Regions from separate parts of the Nostoc sp. NZL genome, predicted to be linked through region 1. Evidence: riboswitches for the same ligand, from Rfam matches in the RefSeq annotation. Region 1 holds a riboswitch; each other region holds the start of a gene.
What was found. A riboswitch is a leader RNA that binds a small molecule or an ion and turns the genes downstream of it on or off. The one in region 1 is predicted to bind cobalamin.
Positions count from the first base shown of each region.

Region 2: linked by a shared signal. The riboswitch ahead of F8R90_RS19030 (DUF1636 family protein) and the one ahead of cobG (precorrin-3B synthase) in region 1 are both predicted to bind cobalamin.
Region 3: linked by a shared signal. The riboswitch ahead of F8R90_RS20515 (DUF1636 domain-containing protein) and the one ahead of cobG (precorrin-3B synthase) in region 1 are both predicted to bind cobalamin.

Region 1 is NZ_WBKL01000001.1:82,212-92,210, forward strand. It holds gene F8R90_RS00360 (cysteine hydrolase family protein) at 1-787, shown strand, start outside; gene F8R90_RS00365 (cupin domain-containing protein) at 917-1,372, shown strand; gene F8R90_RS00370 (FIST signal transduction protein) at 1,756-2,991, opposite strand; gene F8R90_RS00375 (Calvin cycle protein CP12) at 3,361-3,606, shown strand; gene F8R90_RS00380 (hypothetical protein) at 4,066-4,239, opposite strand; gene F8R90_RS00385 (DUF3177 family protein) at 4,491-5,087, shown strand; gene F8R90_RS00390 (DUF7734 family protein) at 5,123-5,419, shown strand; gene F8R90_RS00395 (hypothetical protein) at 5,416-5,832, shown strand; adenosylcobalamin-variant (AdoCbl-variant) riboswitch at 5,961-6,050, shown strand; gene cobG (precorrin-3B synthase) at 6,052-7,650, shown strand; gene F8R90_RS00405 (precorrin-8X methylmutase) at 7,699-8,325, shown strand; gene F8R90_RS00410 (precorrin-2 C(20)-methyltransferase) at 8,328-9,032, shown strand; gene F8R90_RS00415 (PHP domain-containing protein) at 9,119-9,805, opposite strand.
Region 2 is NZ_WBKL01000132.1:22,384-32,382, reverse strand. It holds gene F8R90_RS19065 (CHAT domain-containing protein) at 1-425, shown strand, start outside; gene F8R90_RS19060 (TniQ family protein) at 732-1,721, opposite strand; gene F8R90_RS19055 (helix-turn-helix domain-containing protein) at 1,772-2,032, opposite strand; gene F8R90_RS19050 (TnsA endonuclease N-terminal domain-containing protein) at 2,206-4,902, shown strand; gene F8R90_RS19045 (ATP-binding protein) at 4,905-6,056, shown strand; gene F8R90_RS19040 (helix-turn-helix domain-containing protein) at 6,046-7,443, shown strand; tRNA gene F8R90_RS19035 (tRNA-Val) at 7,606-7,679, opposite strand; cobalamin riboswitch at 7,780-7,961, shown strand; gene F8R90_RS19030 (DUF1636 family protein) at 7,984-8,403, shown strand; gene F8R90_RS19025 (cobalt-precorrin-6A reductase) at 8,403-9,146, shown strand; gene F8R90_RS19020 (BMP family ABC transporter substrate-binding protein) at 9,187-9,999, opposite strand, start outside.
Region 3 is NZ_WBKL01000145.1:68,378-78,376, forward strand. It holds gene F8R90_RS20490 (BamA/OMP85 family outer membrane protein) at 85-2,163, shown strand; gene F8R90_RS20495 (DUF3598 family protein) at 2,187-2,924, opposite strand; gene F8R90_RS20500 (serine/threonine protein kinase) at 3,333-4,934, shown strand; gene F8R90_RS20505 (CapA family protein) at 5,054-6,226, opposite strand; tRNA gene F8R90_RS20510 (tRNA-Ser) at 6,418-6,502, opposite strand; cobalamin riboswitch at 6,742-6,885, shown strand; partial or broken gene F8R90_RS20515 (DUF1636 domain-containing protein) at 7,284-7,541, shown strand; gene F8R90_RS20520 (hypothetical protein) at 7,552-8,016, shown strand; gene F8R90_RS20525 (class I SAM-dependent methyltransferase) at 8,029-8,895, shown strand; gene F8R90_RS20530 (2-hydroxyacid dehydrogenase) at 9,111-9,999, shown strand, end outside.

The DNA of each region.
Region 1 (9,999 bases):
GAATTTACCATTACGGACATTGGGAGTTCCACCAAATGCGTGGACAGTGAATGATGCGATCGCAGATATCACTCGTCCCCAAAAGACCCCACAACCCGTTATTTTATCAACAGAAACTAAAACCCTGCGCCTAGACTTAGCAAAAGCTGCTATCCTCGTCATTGATATGCAAAACGACTTCTGTCACCCTGATGGGTGGTTAGCGCATATCGGCGTGGACGTAACTCCAGCGCGTCAGCCTATTGAACCTTTGAACAACTTACTTCCAGAACTGCGTGAGGCTGGTGTTCCGGTAATTTGGATAAATTGGGGAAATCGTCCCGACTTACTCAATATTAGTGCTGGTTCGCGTCACGTCTATAATCCCACAGGGGAGGGTGTAGGATTGGGCGATCCACTGCCAAGCAATGGTGCTAGAGTACTCATGGCAGGTAGTTGGGCCGCAGCAGTAGTAGACGAACTAGAACAAATTCCCGAAGATATTCGTGTGGACAAATACCGCATGAGTGGATTCTGGGATACGCCATTAGATAGTATCTTACGGAATCTGGGAAGGACAACATTATTTTTTGCTGGCGTTAATGCTGATCAATGTGTACTCACTACGTTATGTGATGCCAACTTCTTAGGATATGACTGCGTGTTAGTTAAAGACTGTACCGCTACCACTTCTCCTGAATATTGTTGGCTGGCAACATTGTACAATGTCAAACAATGCTTCGGTTTTATCACTGACTCGCAAGAGATTTTAACAGCGCTGCAAAAGGGTGAGGAGAGACGCGATTAATCGCATCTGTACAGGAGTTAAGAGTAATTAGTGATTTTGTGATTTAGAGATACAACTAACAACTCAATATTCAAAACTCGGATTTTAGGAATTTTCGTACCCATCGATAACTTCAGAGGGGATAAATAAATGTACGCTACTCGTTGTGTAATTCCGGTTATCAAATCTACCAAAGATTACCAAGTATATCGCATCAGTCCCAACGACTCTAATCGATTAGCAATTATCTTCGATTCGACAAATGCTAATACTTCCTTGACTTGCTGCATAGAAATTTTTGATGTTGGTGGACAAACACCACCAAATCGCCATCAGTGGGCGGTAGAAATGTTTTTCGTCCTCAAAGGGGAAGCGATCGCTATGTGTGACGGCAAGAGTGCCATGATCAAAGCTGGAGATAGTTTATTAGTGCCTCCCACCGGTACTCATTTGATTAAAAATACTGGTTCTACTCGCTTGTATACGTTGACTGTTATGGTTCCCAATGAAGACTTTTCGGAATTGATTCGCAGTGGGATTCCAACGGAGTTAGATGAAGAAGATATGGCAGTACTAGGGAGATTCGATGCTTTGATGCCCTGTTAGAATAATTCGTAATTCGTAATTCGTAATTCGTAATGACGCTCCTGTGTCGCTAACGTAATTCGTACTCACAGGTGTCATGCCTCCCAAATGCAACATTTACGTCATTTTCAAAAATACAGCATTTGCGATCGCCTACAGCGGGCGGGTACGCCATCGAACTGCCGAATATGGGCTACCATAACAATCTTGAATCATTCGTGAGAAACAAGATCCCTGACTTTTCCAAGAAGTCGGGGATCTGCGGGTTGCAATCCTCTCAAATCAAATAGGATTGCTATATTTTGCTCAAAAAAAGGGGCTGGAGGTTTAGTCTGTATTGAACTCAGCCCAGAAGCGTTATAAAATTCAAAATTCAAAATTCAAAAATGAGTCAGAAGTCTAATTCATAACTGATTTTGGCGACAAATTCCAAATGCTGAAGTGTAGGCATGTAAGAAGGTTCTGCCACCAACAGGGCCGATTTCACCACCACAGAAAAAACCGCCTACAGGAATATCGTTGAGGTAGCGCCGAAATAGTTCAGAATCGAAATTTGGTTTACCATACAGTCCTTCACCTCGCCCCAGACAGGAAAACATTAAGGCAGCTACGGCAGAGGGTTCAGACTCTCGTTGGTGTTGATAACTTTGGAGGAGTAATTCTAGGTCTTCAGCGGAGGCTTGGGCATCGCGTAGGTGGAATTGCAGCCTTTGACCAGGACGAACACGATCGCCAATTGCGATCGCCCCAGCGGTTGGATCGACCCCAAGAATACCACGAATTAAAAAGTCTCCCTGTTGCAAAGCCAGCTTAAATTCATCCATCGCCACACCAACAAACAGAGAGTGCTGTGCTAAAGTCCGTTCGTGTTCGCTGAGACTGGCAATCAAATCTCGCAACACCACTAGAGGCACTTTCTCATCTAACTCTAGAATAATATTGCGATCGGCTTTTGTAACTTGTAATGGTTTCCCAATCGGCCGGCATCCTTGGGCTACAATCGTTTCCAAAACAATATTGCCAGTCAAAGCTATACCAACAGTGCCCTCACGATACAAACTTTGGCATTCCTCGCCCTCAGTATCATTACAAAAAAGAGCAACACGACCACCCATACCTCCACCACTAGCTTGTCCCCCCACTATCACCGATCCTGGATAAGCGAAATCCAGCCCCTGCAACAAATCGTTGATTCCAGAGGCGAAAGAACTAGACAACAAGATGAACTGCGGTGTCGGTGATGCTGGCACACCGATCAAATCAACCCAAGCATCTGGTGAACTGTCTAAGTCAGGTAATTCTTCAGCAACAACATGAAAAACTTGAACCTTCACTCCTGGAAGGTGTGCTAAAGTCAAGCTAATAGCTGGTTCAGCTTCTAGTTCTTGGGTTTCTCCGCTAACTGTTGTCCCAATCACACCTCCACCACTACAGCCAATTAGCACAGGCACAGAAAGTTTCTCAGCTAACAAGGGTAACAGTCGGGAATACTCACTCGTAAAAGCAGACGAAATGAATACCAGTCCTAGATCCGCAGGTGCTGTTAATGATGAGACAGCCCGTTCCACCACATCTGTAACAGCTGCTTCCAAAGAATGACGGGTTGATAGGGCGTTTGCCCACTGCATTTGGTCTGCCATGAGTTTCGGACTTCTTTTTCTTTTTAGGCTAGTAAGTTTTGATTTTTGATTTTGGAAAGAATTGCATCCTACAAGAATTGACACCAGCCCTTTATCTCCTTTATCCCAAGAAGTTGGGGTTGTCATTCCTAATAGATGCATCTAAATATATTGTATGATTGTTTATCTATGGTACCGATTCCACAAAATCTTAAAAAATAAAGATGAATGCATTATAGATGCGGCAGTTTACTGTAATGGTTATAAATCAATAGGCTAAAATACTAACTTATTAGCTAAGTGGTTAGAATGGTTAGTAATCAAGCTAAAATCTGCCATTTCTGAAGTTTTTCTATACTAGTATTAACAACACACAACGAGACTAAAGCAATGACCAACATCCAAGAAACAGCAAAGAGCGACATCCAAGAGAAAATCCAAGAAGAAGTGGAGCAAGCGCGTACTGTCTGTGACATTAACGGTAGCGGCTCACCAGAGTGTGCTGCTGCTTGGGATGCAGTAGAAGAATTGCAAGCCGAAGCTTCCCACAAGCGCCAAAGCAAGCCAAAGAATTCTCTAGAACAGTATTGTGATGACAACCCAGATGCAATTGAATGCCGGGTTTACGATGACTAAATATTGAGGCAAGTGAATTTTCTGTCCCTTTGGTTAGCAAGCAACCAAGATTTACTTACTGAGATTTAGCACTTTTACCTCACTCCCGCCTAAAATCGTCCTCTCCCTCTTTCATAATTTTCCCTAACGGGCAAAAAATTAGTGAAATATCTGGAGTTAGGGATGTATGAAGGTTAAACTTTGAGAGTTTTTATCTTAAAAGGAAACCTTTACACCCAAAAAATTGGGGTTTTATCCGGGAGTATTCAAGTATATAGGCGCTGGGTGGGTTTTGAACAGGCTCCCTAGCGGTACTACAGGTAGGTGCAAAATCTAAGTTGAGGATCTTTGAGTTGCTTGTTTTTTTGCTAAATAGAGAGATTGAGGAAAGTGAATTAAAAAATTTACTATGTAATACCTTTTCCACAAATCTTTGCAACAAATGAATAGGCTGTAGAAGTGTATAGAATGTCGTTGGTGTCAACTTAACGAAAAAACGAGTCTAGAAACAGCTTTTAGGATTGTCTCGTCAAGAGTCTCTGACTGGGAATGCCCTTCGTTGGGGCTGTCGTCTCCCTTACTGGCGGCAGAGCCACCAGGAGCAGCATTTCCAGCCTCTGGCTGGAAACGAGGATTGAAAAGGGTTTTTGACACGTATGACATTCTATATGCCCCTACAATCGTGTTTATAGTATAAATTTCGTGAAATTGTAATGAGTTGGGGAGCCACTTGCTTGTACAAAGAAGTTAGAGCATAGTGTTGAGGCTAGACACTAAGCTTTGTGCTTTGATTAAACTGTTATGTAATATAGATAGACTACTTGCTAGCTAATAGCTTACAGGGTTGTCAGTTATAGATACTTGCTCTTGGTTAAAAATGTTTTATTTATCGTTTGAGAAAAATTATGGACTATAACGTTTGGTTTCGCCCTTTCGTCTGGATTGATTATCGGCTAGCAGTATTATTCCTGGTAATTATTCCGCTAATTCTCCTGATTTGGGCATTTGTGCAAAAAGCAGAAGGCATACAACGCTTGTTAGCTATATATTGGCGAGTATCAAGCCTAGTGGCAATCACTATTTACTTAATGATTGCCCAGTATCCAGTTAGCTTTATCTCTGGGTTGATAGCTCAGATTTTGATCCCGATTTCGCTGTGGTTCTGGGTGGATATTAACGATGAAATTGAGTATCAAACTAGTGGCTCTTTGAAATTGATTTTTACCTCTTGGCGCTGGGCTACAACTGTTTATTGTATTTTGGGTACATTAGCCTTTATCCCGTTTGTAGGTTGTGCTTTTTCTGCCAATTTGCTAAAGACTCCTTATTGTCGTGTCTGGTTTGAAGCTCCCTTGCTATTCAAAGAATATTTCCATGCTAATAGCAAGGCTGAGTTCTTAGGTTTTCTTGGCATAACTAGTTTAGTAATTTATGTGCTTTACTTAAGCTATTTTGTTCTGATTAAGCTGGGCAAGCAGGGACGTTCAGCCACACCACAGTAATCTTCGCTGCCCACCGTACCTCTAATTTTTAAAACATGAATTCCATTGGCAAGCGACTGGAACAATACACCGCTAAACGCCCCCAAGAAGTCCTACTTGTAATAGTGGAAATTGCCGATGAGCAAGATACAATTGCTGTTTTCAAAGGCTTTTCCAGTTCTTTGATGCGCCCTACGGCATTTGATGCAGATGTACCAGTTTTGCCAGATGGAGCAAACATCCTCAACATTGACCGAGTAGCCAGTCCTTACAATCCTGAAGCACCCCGTTATATTCAACAAGGACTTTCTTGGGAAGCTATGGAAGCTTTATTATCAGAAGTGGGAGTATGAATAAACCGATTGTTTGGATACATGGAGATTGCCTTAGTCCATACAACCCTGTACTGCAAAAATACCCCGATGTCCCAGCTATCTGGGTTTGGGACGAGGCTTTGATAGACGAATGGAAACTGAGTCTCAAACGTCTCACCTTCATCTACGAATGCTTGCTAGAGTTACCCGTTGTTATCCGTCGCGGTAATGTGGCACAAGAAATTTTAGCTTTTGCTAAAGAACATGATGCGAATTTAGTCGTCGCAGCCAACAGTCCCAGTCCCCGGTTTGATGATATCTGCAATCAAATAAAGGGTTTTATAGCAGTGGAAGTGCTTGAGGTAGAACCATTTTTTGAATATGATGGCTATATTGACCTGAAGCGGTTTTCGCGCTATTGGAAAGTGGCTCAAAATTATGTTTTTGAATAGCTCAATTGTTATATTGTAATGTCTAGTGATCGCAGATCCAACTGATGAAGCAATCTGCTAGTTACAGCTTACAAATGGCAAAATTTATGAAGCATTAAATTTTCTGACTACCTTCTCGTGCTAAATTACTAAAGCTTGGAGTTGGGAAACTCCGGTGAAATTCCGGGACTGTGCCGCAGCTGTGATGGGATCACCCAAGTCAGAATGCCAACCCTCAAGATGTCCTCAATACACACTCAGCGTCTACTCCCTGCGTTGCACGGGGAAGGAGTTCCAAGTTTGCTTTCTGGATTTGCCACTTGTCCTGGCTTGTTTTATGCTACACCCGCCGCAGATGGTATATTATCTCGCATTAGAATACCAGGTGGAATTATTAGTAGTCAGCAGTGCCGTGCGATCGCAGATATAGCAGAACAGCACGGTGGCGGCTATCTGGATGTGACTAATCGAGCTAATTTACAAGTCCGCGAAATCCACAAAGGGATAAATACTGAAGTTTTGAAGTATCTACAGAGTATAGGACTGGGTTCTCACAATTCTGTTGTAGATCATATCCGTAATATTATGACCAGCCCTACTGCTGGTATCGACCCGCAAGAATTAATCGACACTCGTCCTTTTGTCCAAGGTTGGGATCATTATATTGCTGCACATCCAGCGCTTTCGGGACTGTCAGCAAAATTTAGCGTTTGCTTTGATGGTGGTGGGATAATTCGGGTGTGCGATCGCTTGAATGATATCCTATTTGCTGCTGTCTTAGTTAACAGTGATGTTTACTTCCGCCTATATCTCAGTGTAGGGGCGAAGGGTCAACCGCCTAGCGATATGGGAATATTGTTACCACCAGAGGAATGTTTGCCCGTCTTGGCAGCTTTGGCGGATGTCTATCTAGCTCATAGTAATACTACAAGTAAGCGTCGGCTACGTCTCTTAGAGTTATTGAATACTTTGGGTTGTGAAAATTATCTCCAGGAAGTTCAGCAGCGTCTACCTTTCCCTCTTTTATGCAGTGAAGCAAGAAATGACCTAACCCCCCAATCCCCTTCCCTGCAAGGGAAGGGGTTGGGGGAGAGGTCAAATGCTAGCTATCAGCATATTGGCATCCATCCCCAACGTCAGAAAGGCTTCTTTTACCTTGGTGTTGTCTTGCCCCTTGGGCGATTGGAGAGTAGACAGATGCGGGGTTTAGCAGATTTAGCAGCAAAATACGGTAGTGGAACTCTCAGGCTAACCCCTTGGCAAAATTTGTTGCTAACTGATATTCCTCAGCAATGGGTTGGCGATGTCCAGCGAGAAATTGCTTTCTTAGGATTAGATTTCTCAGCAACCAACATCAAGAGTGCATTAGTTGCCTGTTCTGGAAAAAAGGGTTGTGCTGCTTCTGCTACGAACACCAAGGATCATGCATTGGCATTAGCAGAGTATCTGGAAACTCGCGTCATTCTGGATTGCCCAGTTAATATCCACTTCAGCGGCTGCGAAAAATCCTGCGCCCAGCATAGCAAAAGTGATATTACTCTGCTCGGTGTCAGCATTGAGGCTGACAATGGAACTGTGGAGGGTTATCACATTTATGTTGGTGACAGCAAGCAGAAATTCGGACGTGAAATATATCAATATGTAACTTTTGCCGAACTACCTGCATTCATAGAGCGGATGCTATATGTATATAAAAATCAACGCCTAAATTCTGATGAGTCCTTTGGGAAATTTGCTAATCGATATGCGATCGCCCAATTACAGCATTTATTTAATATTATTCCTAAATCATTCGTGAATAATAAGATTCCCAACTTGTTGGAAAAGTCGGGAATCTGAGTCTTTCGATTTTCATTGGTCAATCCCAAATTTAAAATCCCAAATTTAATGCCCGACTATATCCGAGATGCCAACGAAATTTACCGTAATTCCTTTGCAATCATCCGGTCAGAAGCAAACCTAGATGTGCTGCCACCAGATGTAGCAAAAGTTGCTGTGCGTCTCATTCATGCCTGTGGGATGACGGATATTGTTACTGACTTGGGATATTCACCGACAGCGGTGCAATCCGCAAGGGAAGCACTAGCAGCAGGAGCGCCGATTCTGTGCGATTGTCGGATGGTTGCCGATGGCGTTACCAGGCGAAGGTTATCTGCAAACAATCAAGTTATTTGTACCCTCAACGAGCCGGAAGTGCCAGAAATTGCCCAGCGTCTAAATACTACAAGGTCGGCGGCAGCTTTAGAATTATGGCGATCGCACCTGGAAGGATCAGTGATCGCAATTGGCAATGCGCCCACAGCACTGTTTAGGCTGTTAGAAATGCTCGATGAAGGAGTGCCCAAACCTGCTATTATCTTAGGCTTTCCAGTGGGTTTTGTCGGTGCAGCAGAATCGAAAGCAGCACTAGCAGCAGACAGCAGAAATGTACCATTTTTGACCTTACATGGTCGGCGCGGTGGAAGTGCGATCGCAGCCGCAGCAGTTAACGCCCTGGCAACGGAGGAAGAATGAATATGAAAACCAAAGGTCGTCTTTATGGAATTGGTGTCGGCCCAGGCGATCCCGAACTATTGACTCTGAAAGCGTTGCGGTTATTACGTGCGGCTCCTGTGGTAGCCTATCAATCAGCAACAGATAAAGAAAGTATTGCTAGAGCGATCGTGGCGCAATATCTTCCTGGCAATCAAATCGAGGTGCTATTTCACCTCCCCCGCGCTTTGGAGCCAGAAAAGGCAAAGTCTATTTATGACAAGGAAATTGAACCAATCGCCGACCATTTAGCAGCGGGTCGAGATGTTGTGGTGCTATGTGAAGGCGATCCATTTTTCTATGGTTCCTTTATGTACCTGTTCACGCGGTTATGTGACCAGTACGAAACAGAAGTTGTCCCTGGAGTTTCCTCGCTGATGGCTTGTCCGGTAGCCTTGGGTGTCCCGTTCACCTACTATACCGATATCCTCACAGTGCTACCCGCCCCATTGCCCGCAGAAGAACTGACTACACATCTGCTGATGACTGATGCAGCCGCAATTATGAAGTTGGGTCGTCATTTTACCAAAGTACGAGATATCCTGCATAAATTAGGGCTAGCGTCACGGGCAAGATATATTGAGCGGGCATCAACTTCACAGCAACGCATCGTACCCCTGGATGAAGTTGATCCAGCCGAAGTACCCTATTTCTCGATGATTGTGATTCCCACCAAGAATCGGCTATAGTCCTTTGATATAATTCATCGAAAATCGAAAATAGAATAACCTCCTGGCAGATTGAACCAGGAGAGTTCAAAAAAATTGATTCATCTTTACAAACGTTGTAGCAGGCTCAAACCGTGGGTATCAGTACCACAGGTATTGAAAAGAAAGTATTCATCAGCCAACTTTTGCACTTGTTCTGATTCCAATACGCTGGGTTGCCAAGGGTTAGGGTTATTGTAGGCGTAGAAAGTTTCCACACCATCGATACCCTTTTGGGCAGCAGATGGAATTAAGTCAAAGTGCGATCGCTTGTAACGAGCCGGATGAGCCAGAACTGCCAATCCCCCAGCATCATGAATAGCGGCAATCACGTTACTTGCCTGATATTCTTCGCCTATAGTCGCCCTTCTTTGGAGATAAGGCTTCATGCTAGGGTGTTCTGGTGTAAAAGCGTAAGCCAAAATGTGAACTTCTATATCCAAAAGGCTGGCATTAATTTCCACGCCACTCCACAGGTAAGGAGTACTTGCACCAGGATTACTCCACTTCCAATCTTCTAACCAAGATTGTGCAGCTTGATAGCCGATAATACCATGATGATCGGTGATGGCTAACCCTTTTAGCCCAATAGCGATCGCCTGTTCCATCAATCCAATCGGCTGCAACCTCCCATCCGAGTAGACAGTGTGCATATGAAAGTTAAATAACCTTGGACAACTTTGTGCATCAATGTTCTGGAATACTTGCTTCAAAAGTTCTGTGGAAGCAGTAGTCCGGGCCAAATTTACAGCCATAACCCCCTCTGAATAAAAATATATATTTTTAACACACTAAAACGCCCTATCTACAGATGAGAAACCTCCAACACTGTAAATTAGTATTGGTGGCTACTTTCTCAGCTTTTTCAGCAAATTTTTCAATATGTTAAGACTACGTTAGCAAATCTTAACCTCAGTAGTCATGGGTAATTTGGACTACTTGAAATATA
Region 2 (9,999 bases), on a different contig from region 1:
TTTTTTACCAAGTCATGGTTGAAGAAAAATATCAAGATTGGGCCGATTTGTTCAAGAATTTTCCCTGTGAAACTCTCAGGAAAATCGATCAACTCTGGCTTCAAAACAGTAATAATCAATTTGGCATAAGTATTCAAGCAGAAATTTACCGTAGTTTAGGCAGTCCAGAGTATGGTGATATACAATGGGGTAATTTTGGTGAGCGTGTAGGTTGGAAACAATATAGTTGGTTGAGCTATTATGAGTTAATGGAAAAGTCCAAGAATAAAAATGTTCAAGATAAAGATGTGATGTTATCATCGCCATCATTACCTGCCTTAATTCATACCCGTCATCTTGGGTGGTGGAGTGGGGAAGGAGTGAGAGCCGTCGGGATTCGTTGGGTCGTTATTGCGGGGACTCTTCTCTCGCGCAGAGACTTGTAAAGTCTAACATTTAAGGCTTTCAGAAGTTTGTAAATATTTATTACAGCCCTTTTTTTGCACAAAGTTACCAGCATTTCGCCAATCCAATACCTGGTACTGGGGGATATAGCAGTTTGCCTGAATAAATTTTTCTGCGACCTCATGTACCTCCGTACTCTCCGTCACCCTCTGCTTATCCCAAGGTAAACTCATCTGCCCAGGCGAAAATTTTTTGCTTTCGCCCCCTTCACAATCGATGGCAAAAAGTTGCTACTCCAGAAGTTATTTTTTTCTGGTTTTGCCTGTGGTCGATATTTTTCACAAAATCTACAACTTTAATTCCAGATTAAAACTCTCGAACAATATCTTCCCCAATTCCTGAAAATCTGACCCAAACAACTGAGATACATTAATCCTCGCCTTTTCGCACACAGGAATAATCAACTTTACCAAATGATAAGGTTGACTTTGATTTGTTCTTGAGGCTATCCTCAACGATTCCATAATTCCCCCTAAATCTCCCAATAACTTCAAATCCTTTCCAATAGCTTGTTCAAACACTAACAAAATTAATTGTAATTTTCCCGTTAACTCGATTGGAATGGGTTTATATCCTAATTGGGGAGTAAGTGCAATTAATTCGCTAATTCCTTGAATATTAACTTGATATTTTTCTATTTCCTCTTCGCCTTTAATTTCCTGCCCTAACCACCCGTAACAACGAGAACAAAATCCCGCAGGTGAAAGCCTAGCCATCACAGGTAAACGCGAACCACAATGAGGACATTCTTCTATTAATCGCTGTTTGTGAATCAAACAAAATTCTACATCTTTAAATGACCATGATAATGGTTCATAGATAGTTTTGTTATCCTGCCTCCACTCTTCCCAACAACAAGGACACCAAGCGCGATAGTTCCGAAATAATCCCTTGTCATAAATCATTCCTTTCCAGCTTAAAAGGGTCAAAAAGCGTAAATCCTGACGCATTGTTAACTCTTCTAAGACAGTGATTAACTTTTCTGTCATTTCTCGCATTCCGTTGATAGTGGGTTTAGCATCACTATTTCCCAATAGGTGACTCAGATTTTTTGCCAATAGCTCAGATTTATCCTCATCTTTGAGGATAAGTGGCGCAATTTCTCCCATAACGAGCTTCTGAGAGGTTAAACAGTGCGCCTGTGACAAACGATGGAGATAGCTACTAAGACTTTCTGCGTAGGGAGTTCCCACTGCCACAGGTTCAAGAGAGAATAACCGACTCCGTTGCGGGATTTCTAGAGGTTTTAGGCTCCAATGTTCTGAGTAAATAGTCATCCCTCTTGGATTAACCTAAACGCTGGTACTTTAGTTTTAACAGCTAAATTTTAGGGATTAGTTTCCGATTCACTCTTAACCTCGATACTGTAATTAACAAAGAGATCGGAGACAGATATCTCCAAAGCTGCCGCTAACTTAACAATATTTTTTAACGAAGGGTTACGCTCTCCGGTTTCGATTCCTGAGATGTAGTTACGATGAAGTCCTGACTTTTCAGCCAGTTCTTCTTGGGATAAATCTAGCTCTCGCCTTCGCCGCCTAATGGCTTTGCCAAAGCGGTACTCAATACTGTAGTGTTTCTGCGTCACAAAACAATACTGAACCAGTATCGCCATTAAATCCATCTACTATAAGTGGACTTTTGCACAATATAAGTGTTATAAAGTTAAGTAGTATAGCATCAGGCAAGCAAGTTCCTAACTTTATGGTCTTATTTTGATAGATTCATAAAATAAAGCGCTTTGCGCTTACTAAGGAGTATATGAAAGAGCAATTTGAACAATGGGTTGCTCGCCTTCAAATATCCGAGGCAGGGCAAAAAATTATTGAGAAAGTTCGCTCATCTGAGCCATCCCGTCGCGTTGGTGGCGGTAGCAAGAATGTTTCGGGACGCTACCCTAGCCGCAAGATGGGAGTCACGATTCAATTTGAGTCTCATCGGGTTGAACTGCCAATTATCTATCAGTTAGAACATGATGAAGATGTTCTAGAATTCTACGATCAACCACCGCAAATTAAACTTGACTATCAAGCAAGTAACGGACGTAGATTAGGCGTTTTACACACCCCAGATTTCTTTGTCATCCGAACCAATTCGGCTGGTTGGGAAGAATGTAAAACTGAGCATGATTTGAAAAAACTAGCAGAGAAAAACCCCAATCGTTACTTTTACTCTCAAGAAGATAATCAATGGCATTGCCCGCCAGGAGAAGACTATGCTAACCAATTTGGGCTTTATTACCGCATTCGCTCAGATCGGGAAATCAATTGGGTTCTGCAACGTAATCTGCAATTTTTAGAAGATTATTATCGCTCAGAATCTCTAGTAGTGGAAGAAGCGATCGCTCAATCATTACTTGCAGTTGTGTCATCTCAACCAGGAATCACTTTAGCAGAATTACTCAATTGGTCAACAGGAGCTAAATCTGACGATATCTACACCTTAATTATTCAAGAGCAAATCTATATTGATTTAAATGCTACACCACTAGCTGAACCAGAAAGATGTCTAATCTTCCGTGACGAACAAACTGCTAGTGCTTTTAGATTAATGGTTGAGCAACCAAGTGTAAGTCTTCCGGCTATCTCTCCTGTAGTCAATATTGTTACTGGAGCAACTGTTAGTTGGGACGGCAAAGGTTTAAATATCATCCATGTTGGAGAAACAGAGGTTATACTTGGTGCAGAAAATAATCAGTTAATTGAACTCAAAAAAGCTATATTTGAGAATCTGGTTCGCCAAGGAAAAATCACAAGTCTCCAAACACCAGAAAAAACAGCTATTAGCACAGAATCTTGGCAGCGATTTTATCAAGCTAGTCCTGAAGACCAAGCAGAAGCTCTTGAACGCTACAGAACTATCGAACCTTATTTAAATGGCCATCCCCCAGAAAACGAAACAATACCAGCCCGTACCATTCGTCACTGGAAAGCTAAATATCTAACTGCAATTCAAAAATACGGTTGCGGCTACATTGGGCTTTTGTCCCATCGCAGTGTCAAAGGTAATCGTCAGCGCAAGCTGCCCGAAGACACCTTAGCAATTATGGAGAAGTTTATTTTAGAAGACTATGAAACTCTTAAACAAAAAAGAATGTGGGAGGTTCACGCGGCTTTAGTTCGAGCTTGTGAACAAGCTGGTGTAATTGCTCCGAGCTATAAAGCATTTACCAAAGAAGTACAACGCCGGACTGGTTACGAACAGACTAAAAAACGCCAAGGTCGTCGTGCCGCTTATCAGCATGAATCCTTCTATTGGGAGCTTGCTATAACTACCCCAAGACACGGCGATCGCCCTTTTGAAATTGGGCATATAGATCATACTGAGTTAGATGTAGAGCTAGTTTGCTCTGATACAGGTCGCAATCTTGGCAGACCTTGGGCAACATTTCTCGTAGATGCTTACTCACGGCGATTGCTGGCAGTTTACCTAACGTTTGACTCACCCTCATATCGTTCTTGCTTAATGGTGCTAAGAATTTGTGTCAAGCGTCACGGCAGGCTTCCCCAAATTGTAGTGGTAGATAACGGTGCAGAGTTTCACAGCGTTTATTTTGAAACACTACTAGCTACTTTTGAATGTACAAAAAAGCAAAGACCCCCAGCCAAAGCTCGTTTTGGTTCGGTTTGCGAACGCCTATTTGGAACTTCCAATACTCAATTTGTCCATAACTTACTCGGTAATACACAAATAACTCGTAACGTCCGCCAAGTCACCAAGTCAGTTAACCCTAAAAATCAAGCTGTATGGACACTTGGTTTACTTTATGAATATCTTTGTGCTTGGGCTTACCAAGTTTATGATATAGACGAACATCCGGCACTTTTCCAGAGTCCGAGGGATGCGTTTGCTGCGGGTATGGCGATTGGTGGCAGTCGGGTTCACCGCATGATTCCTTACGATGAAAACTTTCAGATTCTTACTCTACCTACAACCTCAGAGGGAAAAGCAAAAGTTCAAGTTGGACGCGGCGTAAAAATTAACTACATATACTACTGGTCTAATAGTTTCCGCGATCCTCAAATTGAAAATACCTCTGTGCAGATAAGATACGACCCGTTTAATATTGGCATCGCTTACGCCTTTGTTCTAGGACAGTGGGTAGAGTGTAACTCTCAATATTATGCAGAACTCCAAGGTCGTTCAGAAAAAGAACTGAAGTTAGCTAGTACCGAGTTACGCAAACGCTTTTCAAATCATACACAACAATCTAAAATTTCGGCTAAGAATTTAGCAGAATTTTTAGCATCGGTAGAAGCTCAAGAAGCTCTATTAGAACAGCGTTCCTATGATGCAGAAGTTAAGGAAGTCTTTAGAGTAATTGAGGGTGGAAAAGCGACAACAAGCCGTAACGAACAACCAAAACTTATTCAAGTTACTTTTGCCAATACTGATTCTCAACCGGATGAAGATGAAGCGATCGTCCCAGAAATACTTGTAGTTTATGATAATTTTTAATTATGACAAGACTTAATGGATTTCCTCTTGAACTCCTCACACAACCTAAGACAGAAAGGCTTGCTTACTTTAAGGATTACACCGTAGCGCATCCTCGACTTAAAGAAGTCTATGAAATTCTCATGCGAACAATTGCCGAACCCGCAGGAGCATCATTTATCTTTGTTTATGGCCCTAGCGGTATCGGTAAAACAACTTTGTGGCTCCGAGTTGAGGAGAAATTAAAGGAACTAGCATTACCTAAACTGGAAAGCGATCGCGCTCGTGTTCCTGTTGTTGGTATTGAAGCTATAGCCCCAGAATCGAGATACTTCAACTGGAAAGAATACTACACACGCGCCTTAATTACCTTGGAAGAACCATTAATCGATCACAAGTTTGATTACGGTGTACGTGGTATCTCTCGCGATAATTTTGGCAAAATTAATGTTGAGTCGAAAGTAGTTGCACCTGCTCTACGCAGAGCTTTAGAAAATGCTCTCATCCATCGTCATCCAGACGTATTTTTTGTAGATGAAGCACAACATTTTGGTAAGGTGGCAAGCGGATACAAGCTACAAGATCAATTAGACTGTCTCAAATCTTTAGCAAATATGACAGGCATCTTGCACTGTCTATTAGGAACATACGAATTACTTACATTCCGTAATTTGAGCGGTCAACTCTCACGTCGTAGTGTTGATATTCATTTCCGCCGTTATTGTGCTGATATTCCAGAAGATGTACAGGCTTTTAAGAGTGTGTTGTTAACTTTTCAACAGTATATACCACTAGCAGAAACTCCAAATTTAGTTGATCATTGGGAATATTTTTACGAACGTACTTTAGGATGTGTTGGCATACTGAAAGATTGGCTGATGCGCGTTCTTGATGATGCTTTGGATCGACAAGCAACAACAATCACTCTCAAAGATTTACAAAAACGTGCTTTGTCGGTTGCTCAGTGTCAGAAAATGTTCAAGGAAATTCAAGAGGGTGAACGACAATTATCTGAAACAGAAGCAGATGTGCAAAACTTACGCTCACTTTTAGGACTGGGAATGAAACCAACCGGGCTATCAGAAGAAACCCCAAAAACTACTCGTCCGCCAGGAAAGGTTGGCAAACGCAAACCAAAAAGAGACCCTATTGGAGTGCAGCAAGATGTTAACTAATGGACTAACAACATACGAATCTTGGGATCTAAAAAAGGTTACTATTCCATCTCGCAGTCATTTGTATCAATTAGATCCTATTGGAATTAGAACACAACTGGTGGAAAGCCTTACAGGGTATATAGAAAGATTAGCGGAGGCTCATTGTATATCTCCAGATGTATTAATTTCACGAACAATCACACCACTACTAAAACAAATATTTTTGAAATCTCGAACTAGTAGAGATTTACGTTCTCTTTTCGACCGTGCCACAGCTATAAATGGTACAGGAAATATAGCAATAGATTTAGTACAAGCACTTCAGAAGCTAACGCTTATAGAAGATTTGCACTTGCTGACTCTGGTATTTTGGTCTGAAATTATTCCCACGCGCAATTTGTTTCGTACCCAAAGCGCTTGGTGTACTGTATGTTACGAAGAATGGCGTTTAGCTAAACAAGTAATTTATAAACCACTACTTTGGACTATAAATTCAGTAAAAGTATGTCCTTTACACAAAATATATCTATGTTTGCAATGTCCTCACTGTCAGCAGAAATTACCACTACTAAGTTGGCGATCGCGACCTGGTTACTGTTCCAAGTGTGGTGGTTGGCTAGGTATGAATCTTCCTGTCAAGTCCTCCTCAGAACTTACGGATTGCTCAACTTTATCTAAAGAAGAATTACATTCGCAAACTTGGATAGTAGAGGTTATTGGAGAATTAATTTCTTCCACCCCATCTTTTAACTCCCCACCAGCAAAAGAAGAAATTGCCAAATCTTTGAGTCTAGTCATAAATGCAGTGACTAATGGCAATATAGCTGAGTTTGCCCGTTTGATGGGAATACCGAAGAATACTTTATGGATGTGGCAGACGGGTAAAGCTTTACCAGTGCTTGATATACTTCTCAAAATTTGTTATCGCTTAGAAATATCTCTGCTAGATTTACTAAAACCAGAACAACTTGCTGCTAAATCTTTTACGAAAATCTCACACAAAACCATTCGGCGATCGCCCACACTAAGAGCATCTCCAAAACTTTTCGACGCTAATCAAGTACAAGATACCTTGCTAGGAATCCTTGCAAGCGACAACCAGCCACCACTGACAATGGAAGAAGTAGCTACAGGTTTAGGATATAATAGGCGGACAATTTTCAGCCACTTTCCAGATTTATGCCGTGCCATTTCTGCCAAATACCGTAGTTATGGTAAAGCATGTCACACAGAAAAGATACAGCAGTCTTGCAGAGAAGTTAAGCAGATTGTATTTAAGTTGCATAATCAAGGAGAATACCCCTCAGAAGCTCGTGTGTCTGAAATAATGACTCATCCTGGATATCTCCGTTACAAACAGGTTCGTGCTGCTTTAAATGAAACACGACGTGAAATTGGAGTATAAAGCGATTAAACTTAAAGGAGCAGAGTAAGTTGGCTTCTTTCTCTACACCTGGAAAATTGGAAGCATAACTTTGCCGCCCCCTATTGGAACCATAAGCTTGCCGTTGCGGCAAAGTTATGGGTAAAGTCACACAGTGACAAATAATTAGTTAATGTACACAAATGGACGTAACTGGATTCGAACCAGTGACCTCTACGATGTCAACGTAGCGCTCTAACCAACTGAGCTATACGTCCTTAACCACACGATTATCAATAATAACACATAGTTTCTTGAGAAAGCAAGATCAAGGTGTAAATCCATCTTATAAGAGAAGTACCATTCGACCCTGGTGTATGATCATTGAGGTTATTCGGTTCTGGTAGGGGTCAGCTACCAGAGGTAACGGGGAAAGTTCGGTGCAAATCCGGCGCTGTCCCGCAACTGTGAACTAATTTGAGATTTGAGATTAGCAAACTAAGTAATCCCAAATTCCAAATTGAGTGAGTCAGGATGCCCGCCGAAGTAGATTGATCAGTTCCCCATTTCTGCGAGGTACAGATGACTGCTACTGCAAATATTTCCACAACTAATTGCTTTGGTGTTCCTGACCACACTTTATTTGTTTGCAAAACCTGTGCTAGCGTTTGGCAAGATGGAAAACGTTTAGGTGAAAGTGGTGGCGAACAACTACTACAGCAACTTCAGCACTTGGCACAAGATTGGGACTTGCGAGATCAATTCCCAATTCAAGAGGTTGAATGCATGAGTGCTTGTAATCGTTCCTGTGTAGTTGCCTTTGCTGCCAAGGGCAAATTAACATATCTATTTGGTGATTTAGCCGTTGATGGCAGTGCATCTGCGATACTAGAATGTGCTAGTCAATACTATGCCAAAGCAAATGGTTTACTCCCTTGGTCAGAGCGTCCAGAAGCCCTGAAAAAGGGCATATTGGCAAAGATTCCACCTTTATCTCAATGATGCGAGTTTTAATTCTGGGTGGTACGGGAGATGCCGCAGAACTAGCTGCCAAAGTGGCGACTATCCAAGGGTTAGAAGCAATCACGTCTCTAGCTGGTCGCACCCGTGAACCATCAGTTCCGTTGGGCGATTTACGGGTTGGAGGCTTTGGTGGTGTGGCTGGATTGGTTAGCTATCTCAGAGCAATGCAAATCGACTTATTAATTGATGCAACCCATCCTTTTGCTACTCAGATTTCCTTCAATGCGGCAGATGCTGCAACGGAAGTCGGAGTACCCCATCTGATGTTAATTCGCCCGCCTTGGGAAAAAGGAAGTGGCGATCGCTGGATTGAAGTTGACAGCATTGAAGCCGCAGCAGCATCTTTGCAAAACCAGGCACAGCATGTATTTTTGACAGTTGGGAGGCAAGAACTCGCCGCCTTTGCTCACCTAGAGAAAATATGGTTTTTGATGCGGATGATTGACCCTCCTACCGATGATGCTTTAGTACCACCGGGAATGATATTGTGCGATCGCGGGCCCTTTACCCTCAATAACGAAAGACAAATCCTGATTCATAACAAGATTGATACCATAGTAAGTAAAAATAGTGGTGGCGATGCAACAAAGCCCAAAATTATTGCAGCGCGAGAACTGGGTGTGAAGGTTGTTATGGTAAATCGTCCAGCCATACCGCCAGGAGAAAAGGTTACTGATGTTGATGGTGCTTTAGCATGGCTATTTGACAAGTTAGACAACTAGTAAAAGAAAGTAAAAGCCACCAATCAGACTTTTAGCAGTGCTAGGATTTCTCCTTGGGAATTGAGCCTTCAATTCCCTCAACATACCAATCCATCGCCAGTTGTCCCCTATCATCCAACACCTTACCCTTTGGCACTCGCACCACCCCTTTTTGGTCTTGCACCGGGCCATCAAAAGGATGTGCAGTACCCTGAATAAACTCATCGCGCTTTGCATTCACCAGTTGTTGCACATCCGCAGGAATCGCCTGATTCATTGGGGAAATATCCACCATTCCTTGACCAATGCCATCCCAAACCTCTTGAGACTTCCAATTATTACTCATTACAGCCAAGGCTTTATCTATATAGAATTTGCCCCATTTGTTAATAGCTGATGTCAGATGGGCTTTTTGACCAAACTTACTCATATCAGTGTTGTAGCCAAAAGCATAAATTCCTTTTTCCTCAGCCAATTGGACAACTGCACCGGAGCCGGTATGCTGCGTCAGTACATCCGCACCTAAATTGACCAAAGCTTGAGCCGCTTCTCTTTCTTTGGCTGGATTGTGCCAACTTTGTACCCAAAGTACCTTAACTTTTGCTTGGGGATTTGTTAGCCTTACTCCTTGAGTGAATGCACCGATTCCGCGAATTACTTCTGGAATTGGATATGCGCCAATAAAACCAACTACATTCGATTTTGTCATCTTGCCAGCAATCATGCCGGTTAAGTAACGCGGTTCTTCAAAGCGTCCCAGATAAGTACCGACATTGGCAGCACGTTTGTATCCTGTACAGTGTTCAAAGACAACATCACCAAAGTCTTTGGCAACTTTAATTGTTGGGTTCATGTACCCGAAGGAAGTTGTAAA
Region 3 (9,999 bases), on a different contig from region 1:
AATCGGCGAAGAAGCTGGAAGTTAGTATTATCCCTATTCGCCAGCCTCACTACAACTAACTCCCAGTTAATTAGGTTAAATATTATGCGAGTTTCTGCTACTGCTATTTTTACTTTAGCTACTTTAGCTACTGCCAATATTACTCAGCAAGCAACTGCTGCACCGACTAAAACCGTTACTCCAACTGCAAAAGCTGGTAACTTGGTGGTGCCGATTATTGAAGACACTCCCGCACGGGTAGAGACAATTGCTTCTCCAGAAACTATAGTTGCACAACAATTTTCCCAAAATCCCGTCGCCGTGCAAACAGGTGCAAACAAAAATTCCACAGTAGTCTTAAAGTCAGCAAAAGAGTTAATTTCCCAAGTCACCCTCCCGATTTCCCCCACCTCTCCTGCTCCCTCATCTCTCAAAACCCCTAATACTGAAAGCAATTTAGTAGTCACAGCTACAGATGTACAGGTAGTGGGAGCCAATCAAGAATTGCAGGATATCATTCGCAAAGTCATTAAAACTCAGGCGGGTGGAGAAACCAGTCAAAGCCAGCTACAAAAAGATGTAACTGCAATTTTGGATACAGGTTTATTTAGCAATGCCAGTGTAAATAGCTTTAGCACACAGACTGGATTGAATGTAGTTTATCAAGTGCAACCGGTGATTGTGCGATCGCTGCAATTATCTGGCGCTAAAGTACTTACTTTCCAAGTAGCCCAACAACGGTTGCAATCTCAGATTGGAACCACCATCAGTCCTGCTGGACTCCAGCAAGCAGTAGCACAAATTAATAAGTGGTACGCCGACAATGGTTATAACTTAGCACGGGTGTTATCAATTAAACCCAATACTCAAGGTATTCTCACTGTGAATGTCGCTGAAGGCTTGGTGAGTGATATCAAATTTCGCTTTGTCAACGACGAGGGTAAAACTGTTGATAGCAAGGGTAATCCCGTGGGAGGACGCACTAAACCAGATTTCCTCCAACAGCAACTCAAGCTAAAACCTGGACAAATATTCCAAGAAAATGTAGTTAAACAAGACATACAACAGCTATATCGGACTGGTTTATTTGAGACTGTGAATGTTGCCTTAGAAGGAGATGCGACCAAACTAGATTTAGTTTACCAACTCAAAGAAACTGGGGCGCGTGGTGTTAATTTGGGTGGTAGTTACAATGCTGATCAGGGATTAACAGGCACAATTAGCTATCAAGATCAGAATGTCGGCGGTATTAATGATACTTTAGGTGTGAATCTTGCTGTAAGTAGCCGAGACTTGCAGTTTAATAGCAAATTTATCAGTCCCTATCGGACAACTAACCCCGATCGCTTGGGGTACACTGTGAATGGTTTTCGTAATCGGGAAATTTCGGAAACTTTTGATGACAAGATTACGCTAGCTAACGGCGATAAAGTTCGGGAAGGTCAAATTGGCGGAAGTTTCAGCTTACAGCGACCAATTGACGACTGGAACACCTCTTTAGGATTAAACTATACCCAAACTAGTATTCGCGATCGCCAAGGTAATATTACCTCAACCGACGCTCAAGGCAATCCCCTATCTGCGAGTGGAACTGGCGTTGATGACTTAACTACCGTATCCTTCACCGCCACCAAAGACCAACGAGATAACGCCACCAATCCAACTCAAGGTTCCGTTTTGAGTTTGAGTACAGAACAATCTGTGCCCATCGGTCAAGGTAATATTTCCCTAAATCGCCTCAAAGCCAATTACAGCCAATATTTGCCAGTGCAGTTATTTAACACCAAACAGCCACAAGTATTTGCTGTGAATCTGCAAGCTGGTACTGTTATTGGTAATTTACCACCCTACGAAAGCTTTAACTTGGGTGGTACCAACTCAGTACGCGGTTACGATTCTGGAGATGTAGGGAGTGGTCGCAGTTATGTGTTAGCTTCCGCAGAATATCGTTTTCCCGTCTTACCAATAGTAGGGGGTGTATTATTTGCCGACTTTGCCTCAGACTTAGGTTCTGGTGATACTGTATTGGGAGATCCAGCGGGTGTGCGGGGCAAACAAGGGTATGGTTTTGGTTATGGGGCTGGAGTGCGATTAAATTCACCACTAGGTTTAATCCGGGCTGACTATGGCATTAATGACCAGGGAGAAAGCAAGGTGCATCTAGGCATCGGTCAGCGATTTTAAGAGGATTTCTTCTCTGCTTACCATCAGCGATTAAATACTTCTAAGGTAAAGCTTGTAAACCCAGATATGTCGAAATGGCGAACACCTCGCAGCAATAAAGTAGAATTTACCAGCCATTCTGTCACCAGAAAAAACTCTGTTTCACTCTCTATATATTTTGGGATAGTGATTGATACGCCATCTTTCAAGCGCAAGGTGAGATAATTCTTATTTAAATCTTCTAGTTGTATCCATGAAGTTGAAACTGCGGGTGACACTATACACTCAGGTGACATTTTGGTAATTATTCCTTGCCAACCACTTAATTGATTTGCAGGAGGTAGAGGAGGTTCATCGGCTTTTCCTCCCAAGTGTTCAGAAATTATCAAAATATCTAAAGTACCATTTTCGTTGTATCTGGCAACTGCACTCCTACGCCTATCTTGATGCTTAAAACCAGTCTCAAAAAAGAACACTGAGCCAGATTTTACTTCTTGAGAACCCCATGAAAAACTATCGCTCAAATGAAGCGATCTTATGTGAGGTTTTTTATGTGGGCCATAGGTTTCTAATTTGTTTGCTCCATCAGCATAAGTAGAATAATTCTGATGATTCATTTCACTTTCATCACTGCTTAAATGGAAGCTTCTAACACATTGATGAGAGCGAATTAATTCGCCCTCCAAATTGTAAACGTTCCAAGTTCCATGCCAGTCTCCAATATGACTGCAAAAATTTTCCCAGTTTTGCAGTTGGGCGTTTGTTATGGTGTCTGAATTCATTGCTAGCTGTTGTCTAGATTGTTATTTGCTATCAACAGTAATAATCATATAGGAAGCCTAAATAATATGTTAAAAATTTTAAGTAATATAGGTTAGGTAGCTCTTTGGGATTGTAGCAACTAGCATGTAAAGTCGTAGTTCCTCACTGATATCACGGACGTGGGAGACAGCTTGAGCCTGTTTGCTCCTTTAGGATTTCTTGTCTCTCGCGTTATCCTATGAAAAAGATAAAACTATTGCGATCAGGGGAAGGTTTTCCCGCTTAGGGAATTCCAACAACCAAATCATCCCGTAAGATAGACAAGCGAAAACCCTGCCCAAAAATATGGGAAAATTTTTTGGAAATTCCCCAAGACTCAAAACTCGCTATTTATCTGCTCACTCAGGACTCAGAAATCAGGACTCTTTATGTTAGCAGGCACAATTTTGCAGGATGGAAAATATACCCTAATTCAAGAAATAGGGCGGGGTGGCTTTGGCATTACGTTTAAAGCTACGCATCACTACTTAGGTCACGAGGTGGTGATGAAAACCATCAATGAACGGCTGCGACAACATCCTGATTTTGCGAAATTCGAGCGCCAATTCCAAGATGAAGCCAGACGATTAGCTACGTGTATTCACCCAAATATAGTTCGAGTCAGTGACTTTTTTGTGGAAGCTGGACTGCCTTACATGGTGATGGAATACATTCCTGGCGAAACCTTGGGAGACGCATTTGTATTACCAGGGATACCTTTACCTGAAGCCACAGCAATTCATTACATCCGGCAAATTGGGGCAGCCTTGCAGGTAGTACATAACAATGGTTTGTTACATCGAGATATCAAGCCAGATAATATTATCCTTCGTCAAGGAACCCAGGAAGTAGTACTGATTGATTTTGGCATTGCCAGGGAATTTAATGGCGGCGTGAGGCAGACCCACACGGGCCTGGTTTCTGAGGGCTATTCTCCAATTGAGCAGTACTTGACGCAAGCGCCGCGCACACCCGCCACGGATGTTTATGGTTTAGCCGCAACCTTGTATGCACTGTTAACAGCCCAAGTTCCTATGCCAGCATTATTGCGCGATCGCGAGCAAATGCCTTCCCCCCGCGAACTACAACCACACTTGAGTGCTTCTGTCAACCAGGCCGTAATGCGCGGTATGGCGGTAGAGTCTCGTTTTCGGCCAGCGACAGTTGCTGAATGGTTACAACTGCTACCTGGAAATGGGCCGAATATGACACCGCAAGCCCTACCCACTTATGCAGTACCAACTGTCAATTTATCTGCCCAACAGGCAGCAACTTTAATTGGGAAAACTGCCCAAAATCGCATTCATCAACCATCTGCGTTGGCACAGCCCAACCCAGGCATGACTAAGGGAAATGTACTAACAAAAAAGCTGGGGTCATCTAAAATATTTATAGGTTTAGGTGTAGCACTGGTTGCTGCTACAGCAGGTTTTGGCATCACTAGCATCTTACCTAAATCTCAGCCGCAGCCAACCGCAAAGCCGCTTTTTGAACAGCCAACTCAAGAACCAGCCGCGAAAGTACCTAGCCTAGAGAATGGTGAAGAGACTAACACCACCTCAAGAACCGAATCAGCCCCTGTTTCTAATTCCAAGCAGCGTCGGCGTAATCGTCGTTCTTCCCCACAAGAAACTCCCAGCAGCCCTACACAAGAATCACAACGCGGCGATTTGGAGCAATCCACACCTTCACCTAGCGTTTCCCCCACACCCTCGCTAGTCGAAAAACTACGGGCGATCCGTTCATCTCGTAATGCTTCCCCCGCACCATTGCCACAAAATAACTTACCCGCTTCTAATCAGAATTCTGCTTCCCCTCAACTGGTGATTCCGTCAAATTCTGTGGTTATACCAGCAGTACCACCGACAGAATCTAAACAGTCAGATCCTTCTGCTGTAGTAGTACCAACACTGGAAAAGCAAAATTCTCCGACTGATAGTCAACCCCTGAATGAGCAGAAATTTCAGGAAAAGCTAGAAGATGATAATTAGTCAATTAGTCAATTTTAGATTTTTTCTTCAATATAAAATCCAAAATTTACAATCTACAATTGAACGCCTCTTGCCAATATAAGAGCAGCTTTTTCTTTCTTGTTTCATCTTTAGCTAAATTATTTAAGCTTCTGTACAATAACTTCCCCCTTCTTATTAATCTTCAACGGATTTTTGGGAAAAGCTTGATTATTCAAATAACGCATAAGTTTCACAGTCTGAAAACGCTGATCAATTTGAGGGATTCCCTGCCGATCCATCCGCACGGGGATAATTTTACTTGATACCAAATCTCCCGCAGAGTTAAGTTTGACTTCTAGAATCATAGAGTCACCCGTCTGGGCATTTGTAGATAAAGTTCGATATCCCAAAAAGTTTCCTAAAGAATAGGCGATGATTTTTCCCTTGTAGATTTCCATCGCTCTCGGAACATGAGGCCCATGTCCTAGTACTAAATCTGCTCCTGCATCAATCATGTTTCGAGCAAACTTGATCGAATTACCTCGGTTTTCTCCATAAAAAAACTCTGTCTGATTCTTAACATGTAGTGCCCCCGTTCCTTCGGCTCCAGCGTGCATCGATACTACTACAATGTTGGCCTTATTTTTAGCTTCTGTTATGAGTGCTTGGGCTGCTCCTAAATTATGAATAGAATTATACATTTCATAAGGAGAAAACCCCACCATTGCCACGGGGATATTGTTAGCTTCTAAATAAAGAATTTGATTTTTATGACCTAATGTTGCAATGCCTACAGCCTCAAGATTTTTCTTTGTATCTTTGAACCCTACCGGGCCGAAGTCCATTGCATGGTTATTCGCCATATTAAACACATTAAAACCAGCCTCAGCAAATAGCTGGGCATATCCCGGTGGGGAACGAAAGGCAAAGACTTGTCCTCGACTAATATCTTTGGCAGTGTAGGGATAATTAGTTAAGCTACTTTCAAAGTTACCAAACAGGATATCAGATCCCTGCAAGTGAGTTCTTACTGACTTTGGTAATAATTGATCTCGAAACCGAGGTAATCTATGGTTAGGGAAATTAGTGCCGGGAATAATATCTCCAACGGCTTTGATAGTAATAGTTTCTGGAAAGGTTTGTTCTTCTGTTGTTGATGGCGTAAGTTCAGGGATAGCTAATGGAAATTGCACAGGCTCGGTAGGTGTAGTAGCAGCGTTTAATCGCTGTGATTGCCCAAGCCGGATAACGACTCCTATACTAATACCCAGATATAAACAGATGCTGATAAAACTAAATGAGAGCACTCTCGCCATGCTGCGATTTGCCATCGTTCACTCCTCACACAATGGCATTAGTTTATCCCAAAAATCTATCCTAACGGTGTATATTTTAGTGTAGTTGGGTAATATTTGGCTAAGTAAATACTGAAGTATAATCTCGTATACTTATAAATAATCATACCTGCCAGCTATGAAGCCAAACATTATCGCTTTGTCCAGTTCTTTAGAAATCTTTTAAACGGAGAGGGGGGGATTCGAACCCCCGTTGGGTTTCCCCAAAACGCATTTCGAGTGCGTCACCATGAACCGCTCGGACACCTCTCCAGTTATATTATTCACACATTTGAGTATTCAAATGGCATGAAGTAAGGTACATTTTACCATATTTCCTATACTACTATAACATTATCGTTTTATCTGCGTAACGGAATGCTTCGGGAACGCCCAAGCCAAAGACATTTACCATCATCGTGGTTGCTGCAATTACCTAGTGAGTCAATGACACCCACAGATGTATTTATATAGAGCCATGAAAAAACTGTCTGAACTATTGAACGGTGATATACTTAAAAAATTCACTCGGTTCTAGTAGAGGTCAGCCACTAGAGGAAACGGGGAAAGTCCGGTGTAAATCCGGCGCTGTCCCGCAGCTGTGATGAGACTCATGTCTCAGAGTCAGAATGCCCGCCGAAGTTGACTTATAAGTTCTACACGTCTGCGAGGTACAGATGAACAAAAGTATAAATATTTCTACCATTAGTCAGTCTCACTTCTTTAAAGAGCCAGAGATTCGCTACAGAAGATTATGGCTTGCTACGAGACGATAGACAGTTAATTTATGGTATAAATTGCACCTCTAATTGTAGCTATCAATTGTGCTAGTTTTTCTAGGCACAAGTATTGGTGCTACTAAGCTGTTACGCATTTAATTTGTACATTTACCTGATGACTGATGACTGTTAACCGTCAACAGTCATCAGTTAACGACCATCAAGAGTGTTTATATACTTTAGACGCGCATCAGCTTAGTTAATTGTTGCTAATACAACTATTTTCATGTAAATAGCTCACGCTGTAAGGGGATAGTCAACTTAGAGCCAGAGCAAAATGCATGAGTGCTTGTAACTATTCTTGTGTTGTTGCGTTTACAGCAGAAGGGAAATCAACCTATCTGTTTGGCGATTTACCCGTTGATGGCTGTGCATCTGCTGTACTGGAATGTGCAAGTCAATATTACACCAAGTCTGATGGTTTACTGTCTTGCTCAAAACAACCTGAACCTTTGAAAACGGGTATTTTAGCAAAGATTCCACCACTAAATAAGTGGGCAAAATTAAACATAAGTTGTTGTAAAGTTCTATAGGAGGAAACAAATGCGACCGGAAAAGAGTGTCTGGCAAGGAAATTTTGGCTACTGGCAAAACAGCTTTATTCACACTAATCTGCTGGTAATAGGTTACACAGCATGGAAAGGATTTCAGTCATTTGGGCGGGGGGTTGTAATTTGTGATGTGGATACTCAAGTTACTCATCCTTCAATTACAAGTCTCGATACGGTTCCTTTCACTATCCAATTTCTTCCTTGTGATCTGATTGGGTTTTATTTGCGATCGCGTCAGGGTTGTGGGACAATCTCGCAATCAATTAGCTCATCAATGATTTCATCCATCCTCTCAGCAGTTGCAATATACAATCCCCATCAAGATATTCTTCTGGTGCTAAAGGCTGATCCTCAAATTGAGGTCAATTTCTTACACCAGCTAAAAATTACTCCACCCGATTGCTACGAACAAGTTTGCAAACGTTGGGAAGAATTTCAACCAAGCTTAATGCCTTAAAACTTAGCCTCAATGCAAAAACCAAAATCAATCAACATTTCCAAACCAACTCGCTACCAAAATGCGGCGATAGATTATTACATGGGACTCACAGATTCCTCTTATCTGCATTACGGGTATTGGGAGCCACTACCTACTAAGGGTGAGGAATTGACCCTAACTCGCCTGCGTGCGGCTCAAGAAGCCTATGCAGCGAAGCTTTTGAGTTTTATTCCAGAGTGTACCAAAACTGTGATTGATATAGGTTGCGGTATTGGTGGTAACGCGGCATTTTTGTGCGATCGCGGCTTTATTGTTGAGGGATTAGCACCCGATGCACTCCAACAAGAGAAGTTTATCAAGAATACGAACGGGCAAGTGCCTTTTTACTTAACCAGATTTGAAGATTTTCACACCTCACACTCCTATGACCTAGTTCTGTTCAGTGAAAGTAGCCAATATATTGCTGTTGACGATTTGGCTCAAGGTGCAGCTCGTTTATTAAATAGTGGTGGCTATCTATTGCTTGCGGATATGATGCGCTCTGATGCTGGATATAGAGAGGGCATTTTTTCTAATTGTCATGTCGCTAGCGAGCTTCAGGTGGCCTTGCAACAGGCTGGATTCAAGTTAATTAAGACTGAAGACATTTCCACCCAAGTTGCACCAACGATTGACTTGTGTGTTGATAACTTTCGGACTTTTGGGCTAACTACCGTCAAATATATTGCAGATTTGGTAGCGATCGCAGTCCCACCATTACATGCGATCGGTCGTTTAGCATTCAAACGCTGGCTGGAAAAGCCCATTGTCGAAGGGTTAGCAGCACGCAGCATTTTTGATAGCCATCTCTGTTATAAAATCGAACTCTGGCAGTTATCAATTCATCAGGGGAATTGAGTGTTTGAGCTTAAATTAACACCACTCTCTAATCCCCATTCAATTTGAATTCTAAATTTTTGCTTTAGTTATGAAATCGCTTGCACAAGAAGCAATCCTAAAGACTGACAATGTTCAAAAGTGCGATGCCAAATAGACCGTCGTAGACATTGCTTCTTTAACTGTCAAGGTATCATGTAGTCGAACATTGTGGAGCATACAGCTTGAGGTTTTGCATGAAAGTAGCAGTCTTCAGTACAAAAGTCTATGATCGGCAGTTTTTATCAGCTGCAAATTCTCCCACCCAACACGAATTAGTATTTTTTGAACCTCGTTTAAATCGGGATACAGCTATCCTCGCCGCCGGATTTCCGGCGGTTTGCGTATTTGTACATGATCAGGTTGACGCGCAAACTTTAGAGCTTATCGCCTCACGGGGAACTAGGCTGGTTGTCCTTCGCTGTGCAGGGTTTAACAATGTAGACTTACAAGCCGCAGCGGACTTAGGAATTACCGTTGTCCGTGTTCCCGCCTATTCACCATATGGGGTAGCAGAACATGCTGTAGGATTAATTTTAAGCCTGAATCGCAAAATTCATCGTGCCTATAACCGTGTCCGAGAAGGCAATTTTTCTCTAGATGGACTATTAGGATTTAACTTGTATGAGCGCACAGTCGGGATTGTCGGTACCGGCAAAATTGGTCTGATTTTAGGACAGATTATGAAGGGGTTTGGCTGTGAACTACTTGCCTATGACGTTTATCGCAATCCAGAATTGGAGGCGCTAGGTGGAAAGTATGTAGAACTACCTGAGCTATTTGCCAACTCGGATATTATCTCCCTGCATTGCCCCCTGACTCCCGAAACGCATCACTTGATTAACGCTGAGGCTATAGAACAGATTAAGTCAGGCGTGATGCTAATTAACACTAGCCGAGGAGCGCTAATTGATACCCTAGCAGTGATTGAGGGATTGAAGTCTGGCAAGATTGGCTATCTTGGTGTGGATGTCTACGAACAAGAATCGGAATTGTTCTTTGAGGATTTGTCTGGCGAAATTATTCAAGATGATATTTTCCAACGTCTGACGACGTTCCCCAATGTACTCATTACCGGACATCAAG